DNA from 2 places in the Streptomyces sp. NPDC104309 genome. Region 1 is predicted to be linked to the other one. Evidence: predicted binding sites of a transcription regulator. Region 1 holds the regulator's gene; the other holds the start of a gene.
The links. The regulator HrcA, encoded in region 1, represses chaperone genes, less so after heat shock. The targets are predictions, from matches to a motif close to TTNGCACTCNGNNNNNCNGAGTGCNAA.
Positions count from the first base shown of each region.

Region 2: the regulator HrcA is predicted to act here: its motif matches at 10,824-10,850, upstream of groES (co-chaperone GroES).

Region 1 covers NZ_JBVJMV010000005.1:324,336-339,449, forward strand. Annotated here, with positions in the region: gene ACZ68L_RS09945 (AMP-dependent synthetase/ligase) at 1-714, shown strand, start outside; gene ACZ68L_RS09950 (SpoIIE family protein phosphatase) at 984-2,912, shown strand; gene hemW (radical SAM family heme chaperone HemW) at 3,059-4,300, shown strand; gene ACZ68L_RS09960 (DUF3097 domain-containing protein) at 4,370-5,191, opposite strand; gene ACZ68L_RS09965 (MBL fold metallo-hydrolase) at 5,217-5,939, opposite strand; gene hrcA (heat-inducible transcriptional repressor HrcA) at 6,135-7,151, shown strand; gene dnaJ (molecular chaperone DnaJ) at 7,152-8,288, shown strand; gene ACZ68L_RS09980 (nitronate monooxygenase) at 8,413-9,486, shown strand; gene ACZ68L_RS09985 (16S rRNA (uracil(1498)-N(3))-methyltransferase) at 9,483-10,229, shown strand; gene ACZ68L_RS09990 (hypothetical protein) at 10,329-10,862, shown strand; gene ACZ68L_RS09995 (S41 family peptidase) at 10,943-14,209, shown strand; gene ACZ68L_RS10000 (histidine triad nucleotide-binding protein) at 14,352-14,711, shown strand; gene ACZ68L_RS10005 (ribonuclease Z) at 14,730-15,114, shown strand, end outside.
Region 2 covers NZ_JBVJMV010000015.1:68,615-83,728, forward strand. Annotated here, with positions in the region: gene ACZ68L_RS22615 (MOSC domain-containing protein) at 1-458, shown strand, start outside; gene ACZ68L_RS22620 (SDR family NAD(P)-dependent oxidoreductase) at 529-1,302, shown strand; gene ACZ68L_RS22625 (right-handed parallel beta-helix repeat-containing protein) at 1,311-2,840, opposite strand; gene ACZ68L_RS22630 (LacI family DNA-binding transcriptional regulator) at 3,039-4,121, shown strand; gene ACZ68L_RS22635 (ABC transporter substrate-binding protein) at 4,381-5,709, shown strand; gene ACZ68L_RS22640 (carbohydrate ABC transporter permease) at 5,709-6,602, shown strand; gene ACZ68L_RS22645 (carbohydrate ABC transporter permease) at 6,599-7,453, shown strand; gene ACZ68L_RS22650 (hydroxyacid dehydrogenase) at 7,489-8,517, shown strand; gene groL (chaperonin GroEL) at 8,640-10,262, opposite strand; gene groES (co-chaperone GroES) at 10,363-10,671, opposite strand; gene ACZ68L_RS22665 (DUF6234 family protein) at 11,012-11,494, shown strand; gene ACZ68L_RS22670 (polysaccharide deacetylase family protein) at 11,709-12,701, opposite strand; gene ACZ68L_RS22675 (THUMP-like domain-containing protein) at 12,817-14,103, shown strand; gene ACZ68L_RS22680 (hypothetical protein) at 14,120-14,485, opposite strand; gene ACZ68L_RS22685 (hypothetical protein) at 14,580-15,092, opposite strand.

The sequences.
Region 1 (15,114 bases):
GGGATCCACATCCTGGAGGGCTACGGCCTCACCGAGACCAGCGCCGCCTCCTTCGTCAACCCGGGCGAGGCCTACCGCACCGGCACCGTGGGCAAGCCGCTCCCCGGTACCGAGGTACGGATCGCCGACGACGGCGAGATCCTGCTGCGCGGCCCCGGCCTGATGGAGGGCTACCAGGGGCTGCCGGAGAAGACCGCCGAGGTGCTGGAGGCGGACGGCTGGTTCCACACCGGCGACATCGGAGAGCTGTCCGTGGACGGCTATCTGCGGATCACCGACCGCAAGAAGGACCTGATCAAGACGTCCGGCGGCAAGTACATCGCCCCGGCGGAGGTCGAGGGACAGTTCAAGGCGGTCTGCCCGTTCGTCTCCAACATCCTGGTGCACGGCGCGGACCGCAACTTCTGCACCGCCCTGATCGCGCTCGACGGGCCGACCATCCTCGGCTGGGCCGCCGAGAACGGCCTGGGCGGGAAGCCGTATGCCGAAGTGGTGGCCTCCGCACAGGTCGTCGAGCTGATCGCGGGCTACGTGAAGCGGCTCAACGAGGGACTGCAGCGCTGGCAGACAATCAAGAAGTTCCGGCTGCTGCCCCGTGATCTCGACATCGAGCACGGCGAACTGACGCCCAGTCTGAAGCTGAAGCGGCCGGTCGTGGAGCGTGAGTACAAGGACCTCATCGACGACATGTACGTGGGGGCCCGCGAGGCTTAAGGTCTTTCATCTGGATCAGGCCGGGCTCGCGTGCTCCGGCCTGATCCGAACGAGAGGCCCCGGTACGGGTCCTGGCTGACCGGTCGCACGGTGCGGCGGCCTCGGTTCCTCTCCGCTCACTTTCTCTGCTCACTTCGGCAACTCGTCGCTTATGGGCATGGTCCATCTGTCACTCTGTCGGTGTCGTCAGCGGCGCCCAGCGAGAACACACAGAACGAGAACAGACAGAGCGAGAACAGGTCAGGAGCCGCACCGTGGGGCCCATTCCCTTGCAGCGGGACATAGTTCAGCGTCCCGGTACCACCGCCGATCCTGCGGACGCACGACCGGTCGCCCGTACGTCCCTGCCCGGAAACCTCCTCGCACCCTCCGCCGGCCGCCGCTTCGTGCGGGCCGCTCTCACCGAGTGGACCGGGCTCGGACTGCCGGCGGCCGTGGGCTTCAGCGAGCGCCTGGCCGATGACGCGGAGGTCGTCGTCAGCGAACTCGTCACCAACGCGGTCGTACACGCCGGGACCAACGTCGAGCTGCTCTGCCGGCTGGAGGAGACCACCGAGGCCGAGGCGGCGGCCCTGGTACTGGAGGTCTCCGACCACCACCCGGCCCGCGCCGTGCGCAGCGAACGCAAGGAGGACGACGGCGGCACGACGGACGCGACGCAGGACGGGGCCCTCACCGTCTCCGACGGGCCCGCCGAGTACGGCCGCGGGCTCCAGCTCGTCGGCACCCTCGCCGAGCGCTGGGGCATCACCTACCGCACCGGCCTCAAGACCGTCTGGGCGCGCCTGCCCGTCGACGACTGGAACCCGTTCCCCGAATCGTCCACCGACCCGGGCTTCCAGCAGGGGCTGCGGGCCGCCGAACTGCTCGCCCCCACCGCCCGGCGGGCTTTGCGCGACAACGCGGACTGGGCCGGCCGCGGCGCGCTGTCGTTCCTGGCCGAGGCCTCGGACCTGCTCGCCGGCCAGCTCGACGAGGACATCGTGGCGGCGCTGGCCGGACAGTTACTCGTGCCCAGACTCGCCGACTGGTGCGCGGTCTGGTTGGAGCCCGAGAACGGCGGTCCCGCGGCCGTCCCCCGGCTCGCCAGCGTCTGGCACCGGGACGAGGCCGAGACCGGGCCGCTGCGTATGGCGCTGGAACAGGATCCGATCCGGCTGCCCGAACGGGTGGGCACCGGACCCGTCTCCATGCCCTGGCCCGGCGGCGAGGAGGACGGCGGGGAATCCGCGGGACGTGCCGGGTCCGCCCTCGCCTACCGGATCACATCGGGCGGCCGGACACTCGGCGCCGTGCTCCTGGGCCGGGAGGGGCTGGCACGCGTCCCCGACGAAGTGACCGCCCTGATCGAGGACTTCGTACGCCGCGTCGGCCTCGCCGTCGGCGCCGCCCGCGCCTACACCCGGCAGGCCACCATCAGCCGCATCCTGCAACGCGCGCTGCTGCCCGGCAAGGTCGCCGACATACCGGGCGTCACCAGCTCCCTGGTCTACGAACCCAGCGACGACGGGGTCGTCGGCGGTGACTTCTACGACATCTTCCCGTGCCCCGGCGACCGCTGGTGCTTCGTCCTCGGCGACGTCCAGGGCAGCGGCCCGGAAGCCGCCGTCGTCACCGGCCTCGCCCGCCCCTGGCTCCGGCTGCTGGCCCGTGAGGGGTTCGGCGTCGGCGAGGTGCTCGACCGGCTCAACCGGCTGCTCCTCGACGATGCGATGGAGGCCGCCGAGGCGGCCGCGCTGATGGTGGCCGCGGCGGGCGGCCAGCAGACGGCGGACACCGGGCAGTCCCGCTTTCTCTCCCTGCTGTACGGGGAACTCGTGCCGCTGCCCGACGGCGGCGTGCGCTGCACCCTGGCCAGCGCGGGCCACCCGCTGCCGTTGCTGCTGCGTCCCGACGGCGAGGTGCGCCCGGCCGCCGAGCCGCAGATGCTGCTCGGGATCTTCGACGACGTCGCCTACGAGAGCCAGAGCTTCGAGCTGGCGCCCGGCGACAGCCTGCTGTGTGTCACGGACGGCGTGACGGAGCGGCGCTCCGGGCCGCTCATGTTCGACGACGGGGACGGTCTGGCCCTTGCGCTCGCCGGCTGTGCCGGGCTGTCGGCGGACGGGATCGCGGACCGGATCAAGCGGGCCGTGCACGAATTCGCCGAGCGGCCGCCCGACGACGATCTGGCACTGCTGGTGCTCCAGGCGGGGTGAGGACGAGAACGAGGGGACGAGGGGGAGGACCAGGGGGGAGCGGGACGGGACGCGACGGTGCGGTCGCTGAGCGAGCCGTGCGGTCCGTGGGCGCCGTCGCTCGGTGTTCACGGGCGTGGCTCGGGGATTCCGGGCGGCGAGCGACAATGGGCGGTATGCCTTCCGTACTGCCCGATGGTGAACCCGTACCCGACGACGGGGCGCTGCCCCGCCATGCCCTGGAAGGCGCCGCCGACCGGCCGCTCGGCTTCTACCTGCACGTGCCCTACTGCGCGACCCGCTGCGGCTACTGCGACTTCAACACCTACACCGCCACCGAGCTGCGCGGCTCCGGCGGCGCCCTGGCCTCCCGGGACAACTACGCGGCCCATCTGATCGGCGAGGTCCGCCAGGCCCGCAAGGTCCTGGGCGACGATCCGCGTCCGGTCCGTACGGTCTTCGTCGGCGGCGGTACGCCGACCCTGCTGGCCGCCGCGGACCTGGTGCGGATGCTGGGGGCGATCCGCGAGGAGTTCGGGCTGGCGGACGACGCCGAGATCACCACCGAGGCCAATCCGGAGTCCGTCGGTCCGGCGTATCTGGCCGAGCTGCGGGACGGCGGCTTCAACCGGATCTCCTTCGGGATGCAGAGCGCGCGGCAGCATGTGCTGAAGATCCTGGACCGTACGCACACGCCGGGGCGGCCGGAGGCGTGCGTCGCCGAGGCGCGGGAGGCGGGCTTCGAGCACATCAACCTCGACCTGATCTACGGCACGCCCGGGGAGTCCGACGACGACTGGCGGGCCTCGCTGGACGCGGCGATCGGAGCGGGGCCGGACCATGTGTCGGCGTACGCGCTGATCGTCGAGGAGGGTACGCAGCTGGCCCGCCGGATCCGGCGCGGCGAGATCCCGATGACCGATGACGACGCCCACGCGGACCGGTACCTGATCGCGGACGAGGCGATGGCCGCGGCGGGCTTCTCCTGGTACGAGGTGTCGAACTGGGCCCGTACGCCCGAGGGGCGCTGCCTGCACAACGAGCTGTACTGGCGCGGCGCCGACTGGTGGGGCGCCGGTCCCGGGGCGCACAGCCATGTCGGCGGGGTGCGCTGGTGGAACGTCAAGCATCCGGGGGCGTACGCGCAGGCTCTGGCCGAGGGACGATCGCCCGGCGCCGGGCGCGAGATCCTCTCCGCGGAGGACCGGCGGGTCGAGCGGATCCTGCTGGAGCTGCGGCTCGTGGACGGCTGCCCGCTGTCGCTGCTGGCACCGGCGGGGCTGGCCGCGGCGGGACGGGCGGTGGAGGACGGGCTGCTGGAACGCGGGCCGTACGGGGAGGGGCGGGCGGTGCTGACCTTGCGCGGGCGGTTGCTGGCGGACGCGGTGGTGCGGGACCTGGTGGACTGAGGGGCGGGGCTGAGGGGCGGGGCTGAGGGGCGGGGCCCGGCCCCGCTCCCGCCCCGGACGCCGGAGAAGCTACGCGGGCGGCGCCGTCACGAAATCGATCAAATGCTCCACCGAGCCCAGCAGCTCCGGCTCCAGGTCCCGGTACGAGCGCACCGTGGAAAGGATCCCCTGCCAGGCCGCCCCCGTGTTCTCCGGCCAGCCCAGCGAGCGGCACACGCCCGTCTTCCAGTCCTGGCCGCGCGGCACCACCGGCCAGGCCGGAATGCCCACGGACGACGGCTTCACCGCCTCCCACACATCGATGTAGGGGTGGCCGACCACCAGCACGTTCGCGTCCGAGACCTGGTCCGCGATCCGGGACTCCTTGGAGCCGGGGACCAGGTGGTCGACCAGGACGCCGAGCCTGGCATCCGGGCCGGGGGAGAACTCGCGCACGATCGCCGGGAGGTCGTCGATGCCCTCCAGGTACTCGACGACCACGCCCTCGATCCGCAGGTCGTCACCCCAGACCCGCTCGACCAGCTCCGCGTCGTGGCGGCCCTCCACATAGATGCGGCCCGCCCGCGCCACCCGGGCGCGGGCCCCGGGGACCGCGACCGAACCCGAGGCCGTACGCGTGGGGCGCACGGGACCGGCGGCCGACGGGCGCACCAGCGTGACCACCCGGCCCTCCAGCAGGAAGCCGCGGGGTTCCATCGGGAACACCCGGTGCTTGCCGAAACGGTCCTCCAGGGTCACGGTCGGCCCCTGGGCGGTCTTCTCACAGCGGATCACCGCACCGCAGAATCCGGTGGAGACCTCCTCCACGACCAGATCGGGCTCGGCGGGGACCTCGGGAACGGGGACGGACCTCTTCCACGGCGGGGTCAGGTCCGGCTGGTAGCTGCGCATCGGATGACGATAGGACGACAGCACCTCACGACACGCCGAAGAGGGCGGCCAGCCGGTCGCGCTGGGCCCTGACGAACGCCGCGTCCACCACCGCCCCGTGCCCCGGGACGTACACCGCGTCCTCGCCGCCGAGCCCCAGCAGCCGGTCCAGCGCGGCCGGCCAGCGGGACGGCAGCGCGTCCCGGCCCGCCTGCGGTTCGCCGGACTCCTCGACCAGGTCGCCGCAGAGCACCACCGTCGGGGAGCCGGGGACGAGCGCCACCAGGTCGTGGCCGCTGTGGGCGGGGCCCACATTCGCCAGCAGCACCTGACGGCCGCCGCCCAGATCGAGGGTCCACTCGCCGCACACCTCGTGGTGCGGCGCCACCAGCACACCGGTGGCCTCCACCGCGTCGCGCTCGGACACCCCGTGGCGCACCGCGTCGGCGCACAGCTCGTCCGCCCCGCGCTTCAGCAGCCCGGTCATGCCGACCGCTCCGTACACCTGGGTGCCGGAGAACGCCGCGGTGCCCAGCACATGGTCGAAGTGGGGGTGGCTGAGTGCGATATGCGTCACCCTCCGGCCGAGCAGGGCCTGTGCCTGGGCCCGCACTTCCGCCCCCTCGCGGAGCGTCGATCCGGTGTCGTAGAGCAGCGCGCCGTCCGTTCCGGCCACCAGCGCGACCGTCGCATCCCACCCGGGAAGCCGCCGCCGGCCCACTCCGTGACCGAGTCGCTCCCAGCCGAACTCTTCCCAAGACGCGTTCATACCGCGACGCTATCCGCAGAAGACCTGCACGGTCTCGCGGCAGCGTGGCCGGTTGCCCTTGCTAGGCCCCCACTCGGCCGCCGTACACTGGCCGGGGGATTACTGGCACTCACGTCGACAGAGTGCCAGGAAGATTCCTGGGAAAGAAAACAGGAACGGCCCGAGAACCACCGAGGACAGCTGGAGGTGTGCGCGATGCTCAGCGAACGCAGACTCGAAGTGCTGCGCGCCATCGTCCAGGACTATGTCGGCACCGAGGAGCCCGTCGGCTCCAAGGCGCTCACCGAACGGCACAAGCTGGGGGTCTCCCCGGCCACTGTCCGCAACGACATGGCGGTGCTGGAGGACGAGGGTTTCATCGCCCAACCCCACACCAGCGCGGGACGCATCCCGACGGACAAGGGCTACCGGCTCTTCGTCGACAAGCTCGCGGGCGTCAAGCCCCTCTCGTCGCCGGAACGTCGCGCCATTCACAATTTCCTCGACGGCGCGGTCGACCTCGACGACGTCGTGGGCCGCACCGTTCGACTGCTCGCGCAGCTGACCCGGCAGGTCGCCATCGTGCAGTACCCCTCGCTGACCCGGTCCACGGTGCGGCATGTGGAACTGCTCTCGCTGGCATCCGCCCGGCTGATGCTCGTGCTGATCACGGACACCGGCCGGGTCGAACAGCGCATGATCGACTGCCCCGCTCCGTTCGGTGAGACCTCTCTCGCCGATCTGCGGGCCCGGCTCAACAGCCGGGTCGTCGGACGCCGTTTCACGGACGTCCCGCAGCTGGTGCAGGACCTGCCGGAATCCTTCGAGAGCGAGGACCGGGGAACCGTGTCCACCGTGCTCTCCACCCTGCTCGAAACCCTCGTCGAGGAGACGGAGGAGCGGCTGATGATCGGCGGCACCTCCAACCTCACCCGGTTCGGGCACGACTTCCCCGTGATGATCCGGCCGGTGCTGGAGGCATTGGAGGAGCAGGTCGTGCTGCTGAAGCTGCTCGGCGAGGCCAAGGACTCGGGCATGACCGTACGAATCGGGCACGAGAACGCCCACGAGGGGCTCAACTCCACGTCCGTCGTCGCGGTCGGCTACGGTTCGGGCGACGAGGCAGTCGCCAAACTCGGCGTGGTCGGACCGACCCGCATGGACTACCCCGGAACGATGGGAGCGGTACGCGCAGTGGCACGTTACGTCGGACAGATCCTGGCGGAGTCGTAAGTGGCCACGGACTACTACGCCGTACTCGGCGTGCGCCGCGACGCATCTCAGGACGAGATCAAGAAGGCATTCCGGCGGCTCGCCCGTGAGCTGCATCCGGATGTGAACCCCGATCCGAAGACCCAGGAGCGGTTCAAGGAGATCAACGCCGCCTACGAGGTGCTGTCGGACCCGCAGAAGAAGCAGGTCTACGACCTCGGTGGCGATCCGCTGTCCGCCTCCGGCGGCGGTGGCGCGGGCGGCTTCGGACAGGGCGGCTTCGGCAACTTCTCCGACATCATGGACGCGTTCTTCGGTACGTCGTCGCAGCGCGGGCCCCGTTCGCGCACCCGGCGCGGCCAGGACGCGATGATCCGGCTGGAGATCGATCTCGCGGAGGCCGCGTTCGGCACCACCAAGGACATCCAGGTCGACACGGCCGTCGTCTGCGCGACCTGCAACGGCGAGGGCGCCGCGCCCGGCACCTCCGCGCAGACCTGTGACATGTGCCGCGGTCGCGGTGAGGTCTCCCAGGTCACCCGGTCCTTCCTGGGCCAGGTCATGACCTCGCGGCCGTGCCCGCAGTGCCAGGGCTTCGGCACCGTCGTGCCGACCCCCTGCCCGGAGTGCGCCGGTGACGGCCGCATCCGCTCGCGGCGCACGCTCACCGTGAAGATCCCCGCCGGTGTCGACAACGGCACCCGCATCCAGCTCGCGGGCGAGGGCGAGGTCGGCCCCGGCGGCGGCCCGGCCGGCGATCTGTACGTGGAGATCCACGAGCTGCCGCATTTGGTGTTCCAGCGCCGCGGCGACGATCTGCACTGCACGGTCACCATCCCCATGACGGCGGGCGCGCTCGGCACCAAGGTGCCGCTGGAGACGCTCGACGGCCTGGAGGAGGTCGACATCAGGCCCGGCACCCAGTCCGGTCAGTCCGTCCCGTTGCACGGACGCGGCATCACGCATCTGCGGGGCGGCGGGCGCGGCGATCTGATCGTGCACGTCGAGGTGATGACCCCGACGAAGCTGGACCCGGAGCAGGAGCGACTGCTGCGGGACCTGTCGAAGCTGCGCGGCGAGGAGCGGCCCACCGGCCAGTTCCAGCCCGGACAGCAGGGGCTCTTCTCCCGGCTGAAGGACGCCTTCAACGGCCGCTGACGGTCCCCGCACACCGTTCCTGACCGCCGGACGGGCTCGCTCGCCGAGCCCGTCCGGCGTTTAAGGGCAAAATGGACCGCAGGCCGCGCACGCCGAGGCGTGCTTGACGTGACACGATGCGGTCATGTCATCCGTGTTGACCGATCTCTGCCGGTATCCGATCGTGCAGGCCCCGATGGCGGGTGGCGCGTCCTGTCCCCAGCTCGTCGCCGCCGTCGCCGAAGCGGGCGGGCTGGGTTTCCTCGCCGCCGGGTACAAGACCGCGGACGGCATGTACAACGAGATCAAACAGCTGCGCGGGCTGACCGGTCAGCCCTTCGGCGTCAATCTCTTCATGCCGCAGCCGGGGCTCGCCGACCCGAGCGCCGTCGAGGTGTACCGGCACCAGCTCGCCGGTGAGGCCGCCTGGTACGAGACTCCGCTCGGTGAACCGGACTCCGGCGGCGACGACGGCTACGAGGCGAAACTCGCCATCCTCCTGGAGGACCCGGTCCCGGCCGTCTCGTTCACCTTCGGCTGCCCGACCCGCGACACCCTCGACGCGTTCGCCGGAGTCGGCACGTACACGGTGGTGACGGTCACCACGCCCGAGGAGGCCCAGACCGCGCAGTGGGCGGGCGCCGACGCGGTCTGCGTCCAGGGCATGGAGGCGGGCGGCCACCAGTCCACCCACTGGGACGATCCGCAGACCGACGGCACCGGGATAGGACTGCTCTCCCTGGTGGCCCAGGTCCGTGAGACGGTACAGGTACCGGTCATCGCCACGGGCGGGCTGATGCGCGGATCCCAGATCGCCGCGGTGCTCGCCGCGGGCGCGGAGGCGGCGCAGCTCGGCACGGCCTTCCTCGTCTGCCCCGAGTCCGGGGCGCATCTGCTGCACAAGCAGGCGCTGACCAACCCGCTGTTCGTACGGACCGACCTGACCCGGGCGTTCTCCGGACGCCCGGCCCGGGGCCTGGTCAACCGCTTCATGCGTGAGCACGGCCCGTACGCCCCGGCCGCCTACCCGCAGGTCCACTATCTGACCGCCGGGCTGCGCCAGGCGGCGGCCAGGGCCGGGGACGCCCAGGGCATGGCGCTGTGGGCGGGGCAGGGGCACCGGATGGCACGCGAGCTGCCCGCCGGCCGGCTGGTCGGCCTGCTCGCCGAAGAACTGGACGCCGCACGGACGGCAGTGAGCACAGGGAGTACGCAGTGACCGCACCGGTCTTCGTCGTCGAAAAGGTTCCCGACGGGCCCGAGTTCGTCCTGGAAGGAGCCGAGGGGCGCCACGCCGTCTCGGTGAAGCGGCTGCGCGCGGGTGAGGACGTCGTGCTGACGGACGGCCACGGCCGTTGGACGGAAGGTGTCGTCCGGGCCGCCGAGGGAAAGGACCGGCTCATGGTCACCGACCTGGTGGCCGTCCACGAGGAGCCCCGGCCCACCCCCCGTATCACCGTCGTCCAGGCCCTGCCCAAGGGCGACCGCGGCGAGGTCGCCGTCGAGACGATGACGGAGACCGGTGTCGACGCGATCGTGCCCTGGCAGGCGTCGCGCTGCATCACGCAGTGGAAGGGCGACCGCGGCCTCAAGTCCCTGGCGAAATGGCGCAACACCGCCCGGGAGGCGGGCAAGCAGTCGCGCCGGGTCCGCTTCCCGGAGGTCGCGGACGCGCTGACGACCAAACAGGTCGCCGCGCTTCTGGCCACGGCGGACCTCGCCGCCGTCCTGCACGAGGAGCGGGGGTACGACAGCGAGCCGCTGGCCGCCGCCCAACTCCCCACCCAGGGCGAGATCGTGCTGGTCGTCGGCCCCGAGGGCGGGGTGTCGCCGGACGAACTGGAGGCCTTCGCCGCGGCGGGCGCCCGGATCTGCCGGCTCGGAACGAGCGTCCTGCGCACCTCGACGGCCGGCACGGCGGCGACGGCGCTGCTGCTGGGGCGCACCGGCCGCTGGTCGTGAGACCGCCCCGTCCGAGCCCCCTTCCGTGCGCCGGAGCCACCCCCGGTGTGGCCGTAAGCCGTCTACCGCCCCGAGGGGGGACGGTGGGAAGCTGCCCGTATGGGGACATCAAGGGCATGGGGTCAGGGAAGTATCCGTCGCTTTCTGGCCGCGTCCGCACTCGCGGGCGCGGCGGTCGCAGGTGTCGCGGCCTGTGAACCCGCGGGCGGCCTGAACTCCGCATCCATCGCCGTGACCACCGACCGGACCGGCACCGGCGCCCTGGAGCGCAACGGGGTCGATGTCCAGTGGTTGAGCTGCACGGCCGACGTCGTGGGGGACCGGTTCGGGGGCGCGTCGCCCTCCGCCTCCGCGCGCCGGATCGCGGACGTCGACTGCACTGGGAGGACCGGAAAGGGCAAGGCCATCACGATCGCCGGACAGGTGACCCAGGCGCTCGACGGGCGGTGCGTGCGCGGGGACCTGACCGGGAAGGCCGATGGGAAGGTCGTCTTCCGGGCAGATGTGCTCGGCAACTGCAACGCCGCCCCGTCGACCGGTGCCGTGATTCCGGCCCTCGGCAGCGGCAACGGCGGCGCCCGGCCGACGGTCACCGTGACGGTCACGGTGACCGAAACGCCCTGGGGCAAGTGATCGCGTCCGCCGTCCGGCCGCCCGGCGGACTCCGGCCAACTCGGTTCCGCGGAGCACGCCCGCGGCCTAGGGTGATCGGTGTGACGCAGCCTGCCTACCTCCGATACCCCCATGTCCAGGGCGATTTGATCGCCTTCACCGCCGAGGACGATGTCTGGCTGGCGCCGCTGGACGGCGGCCGAGCCTGGCGTGCCAGCGCCGACAACCGACCGGTCACCAACCCGCGGATATCTCCCGACGGAACCCGGGTCGCCTGGACGTCCACCCGGGACGGGGCCCCGGAGGTACACATCGCGCCGGTCGACGGCGGCCCCTCCGAGCGGCTCACGTACTGGGGCGACGGCCGGACCTCCGTCCGCGGCTGGACACCCGAGGGCGACGTACTGGTCATCAGCGCCCAGGGGCAGGCGTCGATGCGGCGCAGCTGGGCCAGGGCCGTCCCGGTCGACGGCGGTCCCGCGCGGACCCTGCCGTACGGGCCGGTCGGCTCCCTCGCGTACGGGCCCGGCGGACGGATCCTGCTGCTCTCGGCCACGATGGGGCGCGAGGCCGCCACCTGGAAGCGCTACCGGGGCGGCACCGCGGGCAAGTTGTGGATCGCGGAAGAGGGCGCGAGCGACGGCCCGGCGGAGTTCGTACGGCTGCACGAGGACCTCGACGGGAACATCGAATCCCCGATGTGGGTGGGCGGCGGGGCCTCCTCCGCCCGACCGGAGTCGCGCACGCCGGAACGGGTCGCGTTCCTCTCCGACCACGAAGGGGTCGGCGCGGTCTACTCCTCGCTCCCCGACGGTTCGGACCTGCGCCGCCACACCGGCGTCGAAGGCTTCTACGCCCGTCACGCGACCACCGACGGCACCCGCGTCTGCTACGCCTCGGCCGGTGAACTCTGGCTGCTGGACGACCTCGAAGGAGCCGGACCCCGCCGCCTCGACATCCGGCTCGGCGGCCAGCGCGCCGACCTCCAGCCGCACTCCGTGCACGCGGGCAGCCACCTCGACTCCGCGTCCCCGGACCGTACGGGACGCGGCAGCGCCGTCGGGACGCGCGGTGCCGTCCACTGGGTCACCCACCGCGAGGGCCCGGCCCGCGCACTCGCCGTCGAACCGGGGGTACGGGCCAGGATGCCCCGCGCCTTCCAGGCGGACGGCGACCAGCACGCCGTCTGGGTCACCGACGCCGAGGGGGACGACGCCCTGGAGTGCGCACCCGCCACCGGCACCGCACCGGGCGCCGTACCGCGTCGCCTCGCCGCGGGCCGTATCGGCAGGGTCCTCGACCTCGCCGCGGCCCCGGACGGCAGCCGGTTCGCCGTCGCCGCGCACGACGGACGGGTACTGATCGTCGAGCGGGAGAGCGGCGAGGTCCACGAGGTGGACCGCAGCGAGCACGGCGACGTCTCCGGTCTCGTCTTCTCGCCCGACTCCTCCTGGCTCGCCTGGTCGCACCCCGGACCCGAACCGCTCAGGCAGCTCAAGCTCGCGCACCTCGCGGATCTGTCCGTCGCCGAGGCCACCCCGCTGCGTTTCCGGGACTTCGCCCCCGCGTTCACCACCGACGGCAAGCACCTCGCGTTCCTCTCCGAGCGGTCCTTCGACCCGGTCTACGACGCCCACGTCTTCGACCTGGCGTTCATCGGCTCCTGCCGTCCGCATCTGCTGACGCTCGCCGCCACCACGCCCTCTCCGTTCGGGCCGCAGCGCCACGGCCGCCCGACCGAGAAGGAGAAGAGCGGCGACGGCGAGGACAACCCGACCGCGCTGCCCGTCACCCGGATCGACCTCGAAGGACTCGCCGACCGGATCGTGCCGCTGCCCGTCGAGGCCGCCAGCTACTCCACGCTCAGGGCCGCCAGGGACGGCCTGCTGTGGCTGAGCCACCCGGTGACCGGGGTACTCGGTACGAGCGGCGCCACGCCCGACTCCCGCCGCCCCGAGACGGTCCTCGAACGGTACGACCTGGAGAAGCTGCGCTGCGAGGAACTCGCCTCGGACGTCGGCGGTTTCGCGGTCAGCGGCGACGGCAAGCGGATCGTCCTGCGGACCCGGGGCAAGCTGCGGGTCGCACCGTCCGACAGTCGCGTACCGGCCGGTGACGACGACCACGACGGCGACAGCAGTGTCACCGTCGACCTCTCCCGGATCCGCCGGATCCTCGACCCGGCCGCCGAGTGGCGCCAGATGTACGACGAGGCCGGGCGCATCATGCGGGACAACTTCTGGCGTCCCGACATGGGCGGGATCGACTGGGACGGAGTCCTGGACCGCTACCGCCCGGTGCTGGAGCGCGTCGCCACCCACGACGACCTGGTGGACCTGCTGTGGGAGGTGCAGGGAGAGCTCGGCACCTCGCACGCCTATGTGACGCCGCCCGGCGGATGGCGCGACGAATCGACCCGGCAGGGACAGCTCGGCGCGGACATCTCCCGTACGGACGAGGGCAGTTGGCGCATCGACCGCATCCTGCCCTCCGAGACCTCCGACCCGGCGGCCCGGTCGCCGCTGGCCGCACCCGGGGTGGCGATGCGCGTCGGGGACGCGATTCTCGCCGTCGACGGGCAGCCGGTCGACCCGGTGACCGGACCCGGGCCGCTGCTCACCGGCTCGGCCGGCAAGCCGGTCGAGCTGACCGTTTCGCCGGTGGACGGCGGCGGCCCGCGCCATGTCGTCGTCGTACCGGTCGGCGACGAGGAGGCGCTGCGCTACCACGCGTGGGTCGCCGACCGGCGGGCCTACGTCCACGAGCACTCCGGCGGACGCCTCGGCTACCTCCACGTGCCCGACATGGTCGGCTCCGGCTGGGCCCAGCTCCACCGCGATCTGCGCCTCGAAGTGGCCCGCGAGGGGCTGGTCGTGGACGTCCGCGAGAACCGCGGCGGCCACACCTCGCAGCTGATCGTGGAGAAGCTCGCCCGGCGCATCGTCGGCTGGGACATGCCGCGCGGGATGCGGCCGTACAGCTACCCGGAGGACGCGCCGCGCGGCCCCGTGGTGGCCGTCGCCGACGAGTTCTCCGGCTCGGACGGTGACATCGTGAACGCCGCGATCAAGGCCCTGCGCATCGGGCCGGTGGTCGGTACGCGGACCTGGGGCGGCGTGGTCGGCATCGACAGCCGCTACAAGCTCGTCGACGGGACGTCGGTCACTCAGCCCAAGTACGCGTTCTGGTTCGAGGGTTACGGCTGGGGCGTGGAGAACCACGGGGTCGATCCCGATGTCGAGGTCGTGGTCAGGCCCCAGGACCATGCGGCGGGCCGCGATCCGCAGCTGGACGAGGCGATCCGGATCGCGCTGGCGTCGCTGGCACAGACGCCGGCGAAGCGGGCGCCGGAGCCGCCGGGGATGTAGGGGGCGGACGCGGGAGGGGGGCGGGTGCGCCGGCGGAGGGCCGGCTCCCCGCCCGCCCCTACCCGGGACGGGGGACGAGCCCGCCGCCGGCGCCCCGATACCATGCCGTACAACGATCACCACCGACCGAGGAGCCGACCCCATGGCGGGAGAACCGCAGCCCGACTGCCTGTTCTGCAAGATCGTCTCGGGTGACATCCCGGCGACCATCGTCCGGGAGACCGACACCACCGTCGCCTTCCGGGACATAAACCCGCAGGCTCCCACCCACGTGCTCGTCATCCCCCGCGTCCACCACCCCGACGCCGCCGCCCTCGCGGCGGCCGAGCCGGGAATCGCCGCCGACATACTGCGCGAGGCCGGACACGTGGCCGCCGACGAGAAGATCGTGGACACCGGCTACCGGGTCGTCTTCAACACCGGCTCCGGCGCCGGCCAGACCGTCTTCCACGCGCACGCCCACGTCCTGGGCGGCCGTGGACTGCAGTGGCCCCCCGGCTAGAACGGCCGATCGCACACCGTGTCCGTACGCGAACTCGTGGTCCTCGGCACCGCCAGCCAGGTCCCGACCAGGCACCGCAACCACAACGGCTATCTGCTGCGCTGGGACGGCGAGGGCATCCTCTTCGACCCGGGTGAGGGGACCCAGCGCCAGATGCTGCGGGCCGGTGTCGCCGCGCACGACATCGACCGGATCTGCGTCACGCACTTCCACGGCGACCACTCGCTCGGCCTGGCCGGGGTGATCCAGCGGATCAACCTCGACCAGGTCCCGCACCCGGTCACCGCGCACTACCCGGCGAGCGGACAGCACTTCTTCGAGCGGCTGCGGTACGCGACCGCCTACCGCGAGTCCGTCGAGCTGACCGAGGCCCCGGTCGCGACCGACGGGGTGCTCGCGGCCA
Region 2 (15,114 bases), on a different contig from region 1:
GTGAGGAGCTCGACGCCTGGGAGCGGGAGCTCGGCCGGCCACTGCCCAATGGCGCGTTCGGCGAGAATCTGACGACCAGCGGGCTGGACGTGAGCAGCGCGAGGATCGGCGAGCGCTGGCGGATCGGCCCGGAACTGGTGCTGGAGGTCGCGTCGAGCCGGATTCCGTGCCGCACGTTCGCCGCTCATCTCGACGAGCGCGGCTGGGTCAGGCGGTTCACGCGGGCGGCCGCCCCCGGCGCGTATCTGCGAGTGATCGAGCCGGGCGCGATCCGTGCCGGGGACCCGGTCGAGATCGTGCACCGGCCCGCCCACGACGTCACCGTGGACCTGGAGTTCCGGGCCACGACGACGCGGCGCGATCTGCTCCCGGAGCTGCTCGCGGCGCGCGACGCTCTGCATCCCGAGACGCTGAGTGCCGCGCTGAAGTACGTGGAGAAGGAGGCGGCGGGCGGCTGATCGCGGGGGTGCGCGGGGCGCCGGTGCCCGACCGGCCGTGATCCGCCGGACAGGCACTAACGTGCCGCGTATGACGACTGCACTGATTACGGGCGCGACCGCGGGGATCGGAGCCGCCTTCGCGCGGCGGCTGGCGGCCGACGGGCACAACCTGGTGCTGGTGGCACGCGACACCGAGCGGCTGCGCGAGCAGGCGACCGAGCTGCACGACCGGCACGGCATCGAGGCCGAGGTGCTCCGGGCCGACCTGTCCGAGGACAAGGGGATCGCCGCGGTCGAGGACCGCTTGACGGACCTTCACCAACCGGTCGATCTGCTGGTCAACAACGCCGGGTTCGGCAACAAGGGCCGTTATCTGGACGTGCCCATGGCCGACGAGCTGACCATGCTGAAGGTGCACTGCGAGGCGGTGCTGCGGCTGACCTCGGCGGCTGCGGCCGGGATGCGGGAGCGCGGGCGCGGCGGGGTCGTCAACGTGGCCTCGGTGGCGGCGTTCGTGCCGCGCGGGACGTATGGCGCCTCCAAGGCGTGGGTCGTGCAGTTCACCCAGGGCGCGGCGAAGGACCTGGCGGGTTCGGGGGTGCGGCTGATGGCGCTGTGCCCCGGTTTCGTACGGACGGAGTTCCACCAGCGGGCCGGGATGGGGACCGGCAACATCCCCGGCTGGATGTGGCTCGACGCGGACAAGCTCGTGGCGGCGGCCCTGGTGGACCTGGCACGCGGCAAGTCGGTCTCGGTGCCGGACCCGCGGTACAAGGCGTTGATGGGGCTCGTGAAGCTGACGCCGCGCGGCCTGCTCGGAGGGGTCACCTCCAAGACAGGCCGCAAGTACGGTCCTCAGTGAGCGGTCGGTTACCGCACTCCCCGGCCCGCGTAGGCGCCGATGTCGGGGGCGCCGGGCTTCAGCACGTTGCCGAAGTAGTCCTTGCCGCCGTTGTTCTCGATGACGGCTCCGGCGGCGAGGGCGGGCGAACCCGCGCCGAGCCGGAAGTCGGCCCGGAGCTTCGGGTCGGCCGTGATGCCGCCGGGGTTCGGGCGAGTCATGTCGATGCCGTAGAAGGCGTTGTGGTCGAAGGAGAGCCCGGCCGTCGGGTTCTTGAAGGCGTAGCCGCCGACGCCCTCGCTCACGAAGACGTTGTTGCGGATGGCCAGTTCGTGCTGGGTGGTGGCCGGGCTGCCGGCGTCGTCCTGGACGAGGTATCCGGGGATCTGGTCCTTGTTGTGGAAACTGTTGTTGTAGATCTCCGTGCCGAGGATCGGGCCCCAGCAGTTCTGGATCAGGCGGGCGCCGTCGTCACGGCTCACGTTGTAGCGGGCGACCGTGCCGATGGTCCTGGCGCCGCTGTACGGGCAGATCAGCAGGAAGCCGCCCTTGTTGTCGTGGCTGTAGTTGTACTGGAAGACCGTGTTCTGCGAGGCACCGTCGGCGTCGAAGGACATCCCGTCGTGGGTGTTTCCGCCGCCCGAGACCTCGTTGTACTCGACGGTCGTGTCGTCGGTGTTGAAGGTCCAGATGCCCGCGTTGGCGGAGGGCGATCGGAGCTGGAAGCCGTCGACCCGGTTGTGGTCGACGCGGGCGCCGCTGGTGGTGTCGAGCTTCATGCCATCGCCGGCCAGGGACTTCAGCGTGTTGTGGTGGATGCGGACTCCGGTGCTGGGCGTCCACTCCCCCGGGTAGACGTTCGGGTCCTGCTGCTGTCCGACCAGATCGCGCTTGGAGAAGGTCGACTTGAAGTAGATGCCCTCGCGGTCCACGTCCTCGATGCGGTTGTGCCCGATGTCCAGGCCGTCGTACCAGCTGGCCTTCGCCGTGCCCTCGACCGCGACATGGATCGCGCTGGAACCGGACACCGTCTTGTAGTCGCCGCCGCGCACATCGTGGATGTAGAGGCCGGAGAGGCCGAAGCCGCGGGCGACGCCGTAGTCGGTGAGGCGGATGCGGACGCCGTTGCGCTCACTGCCGGGGTTGTCGGCGTTGGTGATCTCCAGGGCCTTCAGGTGCACGTACTGCGTGTTGGAGAGCAGGACGACATCGTGGGCGCCCGCTCCGTCGAGCCTGGCGCGGGCCGGGCCGTTCCCGTAGTCGGCGATGGTGAACGGGGCGCGGGCGGAGCCGGAGCCCTGCGGGGCGAGGGTGCCGGTGCAGGTGGCGCCGCGCTTGAAGAGCAGCCGGTCGCCGGGTCCGTAGGTGTGCGTGTTGGCCTCGGCGAGCGTGGTCCAGGGGTGCTGCTTGCTTCCGGTGGCACCGGCCGGCGCGGCGGCGCAGTCGACATGGAAGGTGCGGCCGGCGGGTGCGGCCTGTGCGGCGCTCTGACCGGCGACGGTCAGCCCGGCGGCGGCCGTCAGGGCCACGAGCGCCGCGGCGGTGACGCGATGTCTCACAATTCCTCCGTACGAACAGTCAGGGACGGGACGAGTCGGCATCGCCGGAATCCTGGACTCGGATTGATCGAACGTCAATGGATTGCCTTTGAATGATCGAAACTCCCATCGTTCGATCACGTTGCTCTAGGGTCGGAGAACGTCCCCGGCACCGGCCGGACCGGGGGCCGGGCCACACACTGCGAGGGGACTGCCGCCGTGCGCGAAAGTGCTGCTGAACGTCATGACCGCCTGCTGGGACTGGTACGGGAGCGGGGCTCGGCCCGGGTCTCGGACCTGGCCTCGCAGCTGGGCGTCTCGCCCGTCACCGTGCGCCGGGACGTGGAGGAGCTGGCCGGCCGGGGCCTGCTCGACCGGGTCCACGGCTCGGTCTCCTGGCCGCAGGACGCCGCCCCCGCGTCCGCCGCTGGGCCCGGCAGCGGCATGGTCCTCGGCATGCTCGCACCCTCGTCGACGTACTACTTCGCGGAGGTCATCCGCGGGGCCCACGAGGCGGCCGCCCGAGCCGGGGCCCGGCTGATCCTGCGGATCTCCGACTACCGGCCGCAGGAGGACCAGGCCCGCACCGAGGGCCTGCTCTCCGCCGGAGCGGAGGGCCTGCTGGTCGCCCCGGGCTGGCAGCACCCCGGCGATCCCGCCGCGTTCGGCGACTGGATCGCCTCGCTGCCGGTGCCGACCGTCCTGCTGGAGCGCAGACCCACCGCGGGCTCCCCGCTGGACGGCCTGGACCGGGTCTGCTCGGACCACGCGCACGGGGTGCTGCTCGCCGTACGCCACCTGGTGGACCTCGGGCACGGGGCGCCGCTGCTCATGGCCCGCGCGGACTCCCCGACGGCCGTCGCGGTGCGGTCCGGGTACGCGGAGGCCCTGGCCCTGCTCGGACTGGGCGCACCGCAGGACGTGATCGAGTCCGTACCGGCGGAACTCGCCCCGGACGCCTTCGAACAGGCCGTGCGGGCACTGCGCGAGGCGGTCCGCTCGGGCGTGGCGACGGCGGCGCTGATCCACAACGACGTGGACGCGATCCAGGTCGTGCAGCGCCTGGCCGAACTGGGCGTACGGGTGCCGGACGACCTGGCGCTGATCGCCTACGACGACGAGGTGGCCGCGCTCGCGGACACCCCGCTCACGGCGGTGGCGCCGCCCAAGCGCGACGTGGGCCGCCATGCCACGGAACTGCTGGTCGAGCGGCTCGGCCAGGGTGCGGGCGCGCCCCGGCGCCATCTGACACTGTTGCCGCAGCTGCGGGTCAGGGACTCGTGCGGGGCACCCCTCCCGTAGGCCGCGGACGGGCGGTGGGCCTGCGCCCGTCGGGCCCAGGCGCAGGCGACGGCGACCGCGACGGCGACTTCGGAACGAGCTCCGGAGCCGGTGTTCCCTCGGTACTCGCGAACCCCTCACGCAGGGCATTCCACCCACTTCCGTACGCAACTTATCTGATCTTTTTTCGATCAATCGCTCTTTCGCTCTTGACTTCGGTCACGGCTGGTCCAAGGATCACGGCCAACGCCAATGTCGCCGCCTGTTCAGGAGCTTCGCTGTGAGCCGCAGTTCGAGCAGAACGTCCCTCGCCGTAGTCGGCGCCGCCACCGCCCTCGCCGTTCTCACGGCCTGTGGCGGCAGCGGCGACGACCATGCCGCCGCCGGAAGCGACGGCAAGCCCGTCAGCATCACCTTCTGGGGCTGGGCCAAGGGGTCCAAGGAGGTCGTCGACGCGTTCAACGCCTCGCACAAGGACATCAAGGTGGTGTACGAGGAGATCCCGTCCGGCAACGCGGGCGGCTACGCCAAGATCTCCAACGCGGTCAAGGCGGGCAACGCCCCCGACCTGGTCTCCATCGAGTACCCGCAGCTTCCGGAGTACGTCAGCCAGGGCGCGCTCCAGGACATCGGCCAGTACTTCACCGACGACATCCGCAAGAAGCTGCTGCCGCAGGCGGTCGAACTGACCACGCTCGGCGGCAAGAACTGGGCCGTCCCGTTCGACGCCTCCCCGCAGTCCTTCTACTACCGCAAGGACCTGTTCGAGAAGTACGGCGTCGAGGTCCCCACGACCTGGGCCGACTTCCGCAAGGCCGCCGAGAAGGTGAAGAAGGCCGACAAGAACGCCCGCATCGGCACCTTCTTCCCCGACGACCCGACCACGTTCCAGGCGATGGCCTGGCAGGCGGGCGCCCAGTGGTACAAGCCCGAGGGCGACACCTGGAAGGTGAGCACGGCAGACGCGGCCACCAACAAGGTCGCCGACTACTGGCAGGGCCTGCTCGACGACGACCTGATCCGCGCCAACGCCTCGTTCAGTCCCGAATGGACCAACTCGCTCAAGAACGGCGGCACCGTCGGCTACCTCGGCGCCGCCTGGGGCGCGGGCGTCCTCAAGGGCACGCTGCCCGAGCAGAGCGGCAAGTGGGCCGTCGCCCCGATGCCCAGCTGGGACGGAAAGCCCGCCAGCGGCATGCTCGGCGGCTCCACCTTCGCGGTGACGAAGACCAGCAAGAAGGCCGAGGCCGCGGTCGAGTTCGCCACCTGGATGTCGACCACCGAGGAAGGCATCAAGGCCCGCATCGAGTCCGGCACTTCGAGCGCCTTCCCGGCCGCGTCGGCGCTGCGCCCGGTGGCGAAGAAGGCCTTCGACGCGGCCTTCTACGGCGGCGAGGACATCTACCAGGTGTTCGAGGGCGCCGCGACGTCCATCGGCCCGAACTGGAACTGGGGCCCGACGACCGGCACCACGAACACCACCATGAAGGACCAGTTCGGCAAGGTCGCCAGTGGCGGCACCACCATCAAGGACGCGGTGCGGGCCGGGCACGACGCCACGGTCGCCGAGCTGAAGAAGCGCGGTCTGAAGGTCGAGGACGCAGGCTGATGAAGCGCGCCCGGACGACCAGAGCCGCCGCCATCCTGCTGGGGCCCTTCTTCGTACTGTTCACCGTGGTCATGGTGCTGCCGATCGGATACGCGGTCTGGCTCAGCCTGTTCACCGAGAAGCAGTCCGGCCTGGGCTTCGGCGGCACCGAGACCGTCTTCAGCGGACTCGACAACTACACGGCGGCCCTGGGCGACCCGGCGTTCCGCGAGGGCTTCGGCGTACTCCTCGGATACTGCCTCTTCTACATTCCGCTGCTGCTCGTCGGGGCCCTCGCCCTTGCCCTGCTGCTGGACTCCGCGCTGGCCCGCGCCCGCAGGTTCTTCCAGCTCGCGCTCTTCCTGCCGCACGCCGTGCCCGGCATCATCGCCGCGCTGATCTGGGTCTACCTCTACACACCCCAGCTCAGCCCGGTGGTCAGCGCCATGGAATCCGGCGGAATCGGCTTCGACTTCTTCTCGCCCGAGGGTGCCCTCCCCTCCGTCGTCAACATCGCCCTGTGGGAGTGGCTCGGCTACAACATGGTGATCTTCTACGCCGCGTTGCAGGCCATCGACCGCTCCGTGCTCGAAGCGGCCACGGTCGACGGGGCCGGTGCCTGGCGCGTCGCGCTCAGCATCAAGGTGCCGTTGATCCGCGCCTCGGTCGTGATGGTCGCGCTGTTCACGGTCATCGGCTCGCTCCAGCTGTTCACCGAGCCGCTGATCCTCAACAAGGGAACCGGCTCCGCCGTCTCCTCCACCTGGACGCCGAACATGTACGCCTACACCGCGGCCTTCGAACGCAACGACTACGGTCTCGCCGCGGCCGCCTCCATCCTGCTGGCGCTCACGGCCGCGCTGCTGTCCTTCGTCGTCACCCGCTTCACCGGCCGGAAGGGCAAGAAAGCATGAACTCCCCCGCCTCCCGCGGCCGCTGGATGTCGAAGACCGCGGTCAACGGCTTCCTGCTGCTCGCCGTCGTCTACATGCTCTTCCCCCTCGTCTGGCTGGTCACCGCCGCCACGAAGGACACCGGCGGTCTGCTCGCGGGCAACGCGTTCTCCTTCGAGGGCTTCAACCTCGGCGAGAACCTGTCGAACCTGGCCTCCTACGGCGACGGGATCTACTTCCGCTGGTACCTCAACAGCCTCCTCTACGCGGGCGGCGGGGCGATCGTCTGCTCGCTGATCTGTGTCGCCGCGGGCTACGCCTTCGACAAGTACGAGTTCCGGGGCAAGGAGAAGCTGTTCGGCCTCGTGCTGATGGGCGTGCTCGTCCCCACCACGGCGCTCGCCCTGCCGATGTATCTCCTGGCCTCCAAGACCGGCCTGGTCAACACCTACTGGTCCGTGCTGATCCCGGTGCTGGTCAACCCGTTCGGCGTGTATCTCGCCCGGGTGTTCAGCACCGGCTACATACCGAACGAGGCCCTGGAGGCCGCCCGTATCGACGGGGCCGGCGAGCTGCGCGTCTTCTGGTCCATCGGCCTGCGCATGGTCATGCCGGGCTTCGTGACCGTCTTCCTCTTCCAGTTCACCGCGATCTGGAACAACTTCTTCCTCCCCCTCGTGATGCTCTCGGACCGCAAGCTCTTCCCGCTGAGCCTCGGTCTGTACTCCTGGAACACCAACACCCATGGCGAGCCGAGCTTCTATCCGCTCGTCGTCACCGGCTCGCTCCTCGCCGTCATCCCCCTGATCGTCGCCTTCGTCTCGCTGCAACGGCACTGGAAGGCCGGTCTGACCGCCGGCAGCGTCAAGTGACCACCGCGCGAGCCCTGAGGAGTACGAGTCCCACCATGTCCCACGCCACTGACAACCGGCCGACGGCCCTGCTCGCGATGGGCCCCGACGTCGCCGACCGCCTGCTCGCCGACCGCCATCGCACCCGGCTGGCCGCCCTCACCCGCACCGACCCGTACCTCGTCGCCCACGACCTGGCCGACCCGACGCCCGAGGTGGCCGCCGCGCTCGCCGATGCCGAGGTGCTGTTCACCTGCTGGGGCGCGACTCCGCTCACCGCCGAGGTGCTGTCGGCCGCGCCCCGGCTGCGCGCCGTGGTGCACGCGGCGGGTTCCGTGAAGCACCACATCACCGACGCCTGCTGGGAGCGCGGGCTCGCCGTCACCTCGGCGGCCGGCGCCAACGCGCTGCCCGTCGCCGAATTCACCCTCGCCGCGATCCTCTTCGCGGGCAAGCGGGTCCTGAGCTCCGCGGACCGCTACCGCACCCTGCGCGCCGACCACGACTGGCTCGCGGAACTCGACGGCTCCGGCAACTACCGCCGTACGGTCGGCATCATCGGGGCCTCCCGCATCGGCCGGCGCGTGATCGAGCTGCTGCGCCCCTTCGATCTGGAGGTCCTGCTGTACGACCCGTACGTGGACGAGCCGCAGGCGGCGCGGCTGGGCGTACGGCTCAGCTCGCTCGACGAGCTGTGCGCGCGCAGCTCGGTCGTCTCGGTGCACGCGCCGCAGCTTCCTCAGACGCGCCATCTGATCGGCGCGGCTCAGCTGTCGGCCATGGCGACCGGGACGACGCTGATCAACACGGCGCGGGGTTCGCTGGTCGACGAGGAGGCGCTGCTGCCGGAGCTGACGGCCGGTCGGCTGCACGCGGTGCTGGATGTGACGGAACCCGAACTCCCGCCCGCACACTCGCCGTTGTACGACCTGCCGAATGTACTGCTCACGCCGCATGTCGCGGGTTCGCTGGGCGATGAGCTGCACCGGATGGCCGACCAGGCGCTGGACGAGACGGAACGGTACGTACGGGGTCTGCCCTTCGCGGACCCGGTGCTGCCGGAGGTGCTGCCGCACTCGGCCTGACGCGGGCTCCGTACCCTGCCCGCACCACCCCGCCGGCGTCCCCGGCCCAAGGGCGCCGCACATGCCGAGGCCCGGTACCCCGCGACGGGGTACCGGGCCTCAGTGGCAGGTGGAGCTACACGCTAGTGCGAGTGGCCGTGGCCGTGGCCGGCCTCGGCCTCTTCCTCGGCCGGCTTCTCGACGACCAGCGTCTCGGTCGTGAGCAGCAGCGACGCGATGGACGCGGCGTTCTCCAGCGCGGAGCGGGTGACCTTGACCGGGTCGATGACGCCGGCCTTCACCAGGTCGCCGTACTCGCCGGTCGCGGCGTTGAAGCCCTGGCCCTTGTCGAGCTCGGAGACCTTCGAGGTGATGACGTAACCCTCCAGGCCCGCGTTCTCGGCGATCCAGCGCAGCGGCTCGACCGCGGCGCGGCGCACGACCGCGACACCGGTGGCCTCGTCGCCGGTCTTGCCGAGGTTGCCGTCGAGGACCTTGACGGCGTGGACGATGGCGGAGCCACCACCGGAGACGATGCCCTCCTCGACCGCGGCGCGGGTCGCGGAGATGGCGTCCTCCAGACGGTGCTTCTTCTCCTTCAGCTCCACCTCGGTGGCGGCACCGACACGGATCACGCACACGCCGCCGGCCAGCTTCGCGAGGCGCTCCTGGAGCTTCTCGCGGTCCCAGTCGGAGTCCGTGGCCTCGATCTCGGCCTTGATCTGGTTGACCCGGCCCTTGACGTCGCCGGGCTCGCCGCCGCCGTCCACGATCGTCGTGTCGTCCTTGGAGACGGTGACGCGGCGGGCGGTGCCCAGTACGTCCAGACCGGCCTGGTCGAGCTTGAGGCCGACCTCCTCGGCGATGACGGTCGCACCGGTGAGGGTGGCGATGTCGCCGAGCATGGCCTTGCGGCGGTCACCGAAGCCCGGGGCCTTCACCGCGACGGCGTTGAAGGTGCCACGGATCTTGTTGACGACGAGGGTCGACAGCGCCTCGCCCTCGACATCCTCGGCGATGATCAGCAGCGGCTTGGAGCCACCGGCCTGGATGACCTTCTCCAGCAGCGGGAGCAGCTCCTGGATCGAGCCGATCTTGCCCTGGTGGATCAGGATGTACGGGTCGTCGAGGACGGCCTCCATACGCTCCTGGTCGGTCACCATGTACGGGGACAGGTAGCCCTTGTCGAAGGCCATGCCCTCGGTGAAGTCGAGGTCCAGACCGAAGGTGTTGGACTCCTCGACGGTGATGACACCGTCCTTGCCGACCTTGTCCATCGCGTCCGCGATGAGCTCGCCGACCTGCGGGTCCTGCGCGGAGAGCGCGGCGACGGCGGCGATGTCGCTCTTGTCGTCGATCGGACGGGCGGTCGCGAGGAGCTCCTCGGACACGGCCTTGACCGCGGCGTCGATGCCCTTCTTCAGGGCGGCCGGGGAAGCACCCGCGGCAACGTTGCGCAGACCCTCGCGGACGAGCGCCTGGGCCAGCACGGTGGCGGTGGTCGTACCGTCACCCGCGACGTCGTTGGTCTTGGTCGCCACTTCCTTCACCAGCTGGGCGCCGAGGTTCTCGTACGGGTCGTCGAGCTCGACCTCGCGCGCGATGGTGACACCGTCGTTGGTGATGGTGGGAGCGCCGAACTTCTTGTCGATGACGACGTTGCGGCCCTTGGGGCCGATCGTCACCTTGACCGTGTCGGCAAGCTTGTTGACGCCGCGCTCAAGGGCGCGACGGGCGTCCTCGTCGAACTTCAGAATCTTCGCCATGGGAGCTGAGCTTTCCTCTCAAATGAACTGCGCCCCCGACCGCCCGGCTGGTTAGTTCGCAGGGGGCCAGGGGCGCAGAACAGAAGCAAACGTGGGTGAATTACTTCTCGATGATCGCGAGAACGTCGCGAGCCGAGAGGACGAGGTACTCCTCGCCGTTGTACTTCACCTCGGTGCCGCCGTACTTGCTGTACAGCACGACGTCGCCGGTCTTGACGTCGAGCGGCAGGCGCTCGCCGTTCTCGAAGCGGCCCGGTCCCACGGCCAGGACGACGCCCTCCTGGGGCTTCTCCTTGGCGGTGTCCGGAATGACCAGGCCGGAGGCCGTGGTCTGCTCGGCGTCGAGCGGCTGGACCACAATGCGGTCCTCGAGCGGCTTGATCGCAACCTTGGAGCTGGCGGTCGACACGATCCGGTCTCCCCCTTCGGAGATCTCACGGGGTTAAGAGTCTTTGGGTGGCGATCAGGTGGATCCGTCGTCGCGGGTGCCGGACCTGCCAGTCGCACAGTACTGCTGGCACTCTCCAGTGGTGAGTGCCAGCACCGAGACTATGACCGGGATTAGCACTCGGTCAAGCGGAGTGCCAATTCAGCCAGTCGTGGCGTGCCGGTGACCCTGCCCATCCCCGCCGCTCCCCACCCCCGCACAGCAGTCCGCACAGCAGTCCGGGCAACAGTCCGGGCAACAGTCCGGGCACCATGAGGACAACGCGGGGACGGACCGAACCGTTCCGTACGACCGTGGGTTCATGCTCGAACCTCCGCACGGACCGTCGAACCCGCTGCCGCCCCGCCCCTGGGCCGCGCAGCACCCCTCGCGCACCGTGAACGGCTGCCTCGACGTGCTGCTGGGTCTGCTGTTGGTGGCCCTGGAAGGGCTGATCTGCGCGGTCGCCGCCTACTCCCTGACGGTCTCGCGACTGGACCTCGACGGCCGGGAGACGCCCGGTCCGCCGCCGATGGACTGGAGGCCCGTCCTCGTCTTCGGCGGGATCACCGCGGTGGTCTCCTTGTTCGCCGTGGTCCTGATCCGCTCGAACTGGCCCTGGGCGGGCGGCATCCAGGTCCTGGCCGCGCTGCTGCTGTGCCTGGTCACGGTACTGACCGGGCACGAGGACTACCGCCGCTCGCACCCGGCACCGGCCCCCGCACCCTCGTACGATCCAGGCCGGTCCGGCCACCAGTGCCTCAGCGGCGGCGACAACCACGAGTGCCTGGACTCCGGCGGCTGAGGGCAGGCGACGACGACCAGCGACCCCAGCGCCCCGTGATCGCCGCGCGGACGCGCCCGCGGGCCGGCCTCGGGCGCCGGCCGCGGCCGGGTCATCTTCTGCGCGGCCTTGCGGCCCAGCCGTTCGATCGGATCCACCGACTGCGCGCACGCGGTGGTGGCGGTCAGCAGCGCACCGGCTGTCAGCAGTCCGGCGAGCAGCCGGTGCGCCCTCCTCATACGTAGTCCTCCAGCCGGGCCACGGCGTACCCCTTGTCCGTGATGGTCTTCATGACCGCGCGGACCAGGTCGGTCATGCTGCCGCTCCACTCCTTCCGGCCGCGGAAGTGCGTGAGGATGATGTCGCCGGGGCGCAGGTCCTGGTCCCCCTCGCGCCATTCCATGTGGTCCGGGAACGCCTCCTCGTTCCAGAGCGGCACGGCCTTGATGCCGCAGGACTTCGCGATGCGGAGCGTGTCCCCGTTGTAGTTGCCGTACGGCGGGCGGAAGAGGGTCGGACGCTTGCCGAACTGCTTCTCGATGATGTCCTGCTGGCCGCAGATCTCGCGCTTCTGCCCGCTGTAGGAGAGGCCGGGCAGGTAGGGGTGGCTGAGCGTGTGATTGTTGAGCGATACGCCCAGCCGCTGCGCCTCGCCGAAGTAGCCGTAGTTGTCTCTCACCTCGTAGTCGCTGAGGAACGCGCTGTACGGGATGTCCAGCTCGTCCATCATCCGCAGCAGTTCGGGGTCCTTCTCGGCACCGTCGTCCATCGTCAGGAAGACGACCCGGTCCTTGGTCGGGACGGTGGTGAACACCGGCGGCAGCGAGTCGTCGCCGCCCTTGACCTCGAACCCCTCCCGGGTGGTGAGGTGCGGCTTCACCGCGGGCGGCGGGGGTGCGACCAACGGCGGCCCGCCCAGTCCCCATTTCTTCGCGAGGGCCGCCCGTACGGCCGGGGCGAACTTCGCGTTCTCGTGGGATCCGGCGGGCGCGCGGCCCTGTTCGGCCGGTTGCCCGGGGCCCGCCTTCTGCCCGGGACCGCCCGGGTGTCCGGCGGAGGGTCGGGCCCGGTGCTCGGTGTCCGCGTCGCCCCGGCCGCCGGCTGCGGACGCACAGCCCGAGCCGACGGCGGCGAGCAGGAGTACGGCCAGGACCACGCGGGCCGGCCGGTGCGCGCCGGGAGCCCGGCGCGCACCGGCATCGAGTGTGCCCGATTGTCGCCTTTCCATGCTTAATTCTTCCTTTTGTCGCATAAGTCACATGGCGTCGCATCCTGCCAGCCCGTGAGGGACCCCGGGGTGCGACACCGCCGCCGGGTCCGCCGGTCAACCCGCCTGGCTCACAATGGGACGGGTGAACGCTCTCGCCCCGAACGACCCGTCCGACGCCCCCGACCCGTCCGACGCCGACGGCCGGCCCGGCGCCGACGCCCCGTCCGACGCCGACCCGCTCGCCGCCTTCATGGCCCTGCGCACCCCGGAGGGCGCGGCGCTGCTGGAGGGGCTGCGCTCGTACGACCCCGCCCAGGAGCTCGCCACCGCCACCCGGCTGCGCCGCACCCACCCGGCCTCCCTGGTGTCGGCCGCGCTGGGGCAGGCGCGGCTGCGGCAGCGGGCGGTGGCGAAATTCGGCGCCGAGGACGCGTACCGGATGTTCTTCACGCCGAACGGCGTCGAGCAGGCGACCCGTACCTCGGTGGCCACCCATCGCGCGCAGCGGTTCGTGGCGGCGGGGGTGCGGAGCGTCGCCGACCTCTGCTGCGGGATCGGCGGCGACGCGATCGCGCTCGCGCGGGCGGGCATCCCGGTCCTGGCCGTGGACCGCGATCCGCTGACCGCCGAGGTGGCGCGTGCCAACGCCGCCGCGCTCGGTCTGGACGGTCTGATCGAGGTGCGCCGCGCCGATGTCACCGGGATCGACACCTCGCCGTACGACGCGGTCTTCGTCGATCCGGCGCGGCGCGGCGGCCGGGGCAGGATCTTCGACCCCGAGGCGTACTCGCCACCGCTCTCCTGGGCGACCGGCGCGGCACTCGGGGCCCCGCGCGCCGCGCTGAAGATCGCCCCCGGCATCCCGCACGAGGCGATCCCGGCGCGGGCCGAGGCCGAGTGGATCTCGGACGGCGGCGATGTGAAGGAGGCGGTGCTCTGGTTCGGCGAGGGCTTCACGGCCGGTTCCTACCGCGCCACCGTGCTGCCGGCCGGCGCCTCGCTGTGGTCCGCGGCCCCACTGCCCGCCCCGCCCGTCGGCCCGGTCGGCCGCTATCTGTACGAGCCGGACGGCGCCGTCATCCGCGCCCATCTGGTCGCCGACATCGTGGCGCGGTGCGACGGCCGGCTGATCGACGAGACCATCGCGTACGTCACCAGCGACGAGCTGTACGACTCCCCGTACACCACCGGGTACGAGATCACCGACCGGCTGCCGTTCAACATGAAGAAGCTGAAGGCGCTGCTGCGGGAGCGGAAGGTCGGCGTCCTGACCGTGAAGAAGCGCGGCTCGGCCGTCGAGCCGGAGGAGCTGCGCCGCAGGATGAAGCTCCAGGGGCCGAACGCCGCGACGGTCTTCCTCACCCGGGTGGCCGGAGCCCCGACGATGCTGATCGGCCACCCGCTGACCGGTCCCGCCTGACCGGCGGGGGCGGCCGTCAGGCCAGGTCCGTCAGGTCCTCGGCATACACCTGGGAGAGTGGCTGAGGACCCACGTACTGCTGGCAGTTGCACTGGCCCGCCTCGAAGCGGACCGGCTTCTTGGCCTCGTCCCAGGCCGTCGGCACCTCGACCCGCTCATGGCACCTGCCCCGCTTGTCGTGCTTGGCGAGATGGTGCGTGCAGCCGCAGACCGGCTCCGGCGGCTTGTGGGCCGCTTCGACGGCCAGCCGCTCCTGCCTGGCCGCCTCCAGCAGCTCCAGCTTGCGGCTGTGCCGGTTGCGCAGTGCGGTACGGACGTTGTCGACGGCCCATCCGAAGCCGCCCGTCCAGAAGATGATGAGCACCCACCAGTACCACTCCATGCGACACTCCTCCCCCTGCGTGACTCATGTATCCGGCCAGGATAGGTCCGGGCTCACGACGCCGCGACGCCCCTGACCATCGTGGGCGAGGCCGTCAGCGGTGCGCGCCGCCCCCGGCGGAGAACAGCGGCTCCGGGGCGGGCGCCCCGACCAGTACCCGCAGCACCCAACGACGGTGGGCGAAAGCCTTGGTGACGCCGATCAGTCCGACGATCCAGCAGGTCATCCCGAGTCCCATGACGAGGGCGCCGAGGCCGAGACTGCCCCGGGCCGCCTCGTCGGTCGCCGGGACCGCGATGCAGGTGTACAGCCCGAGTGCGCACAGCGCGAAGGACAGCAGCAGCCAGACGAGACTGACGCCCGGCATCCTCAGCCGCGCGTCGCGCACCGGATCGCGGTCCAACCCGCCCCAGGCCACGAGCAGTCGGCGGATCTCACTGTCGCGGCACAGCCCGACGACGACGAAGACGACCGCGGGCACCGCGCAGCAGGCCCCCATTCCGGCGAGGATCAAGGCGAGCACGGCGCTGAAGATGTCGTAGGTCTCCTCGAACGTGATGAGCGCCGCGCCCACCAACGACCAGCCGACCGCGCAGAGCGCCCCCACAGCCACAGCGTCACCAGCCGCG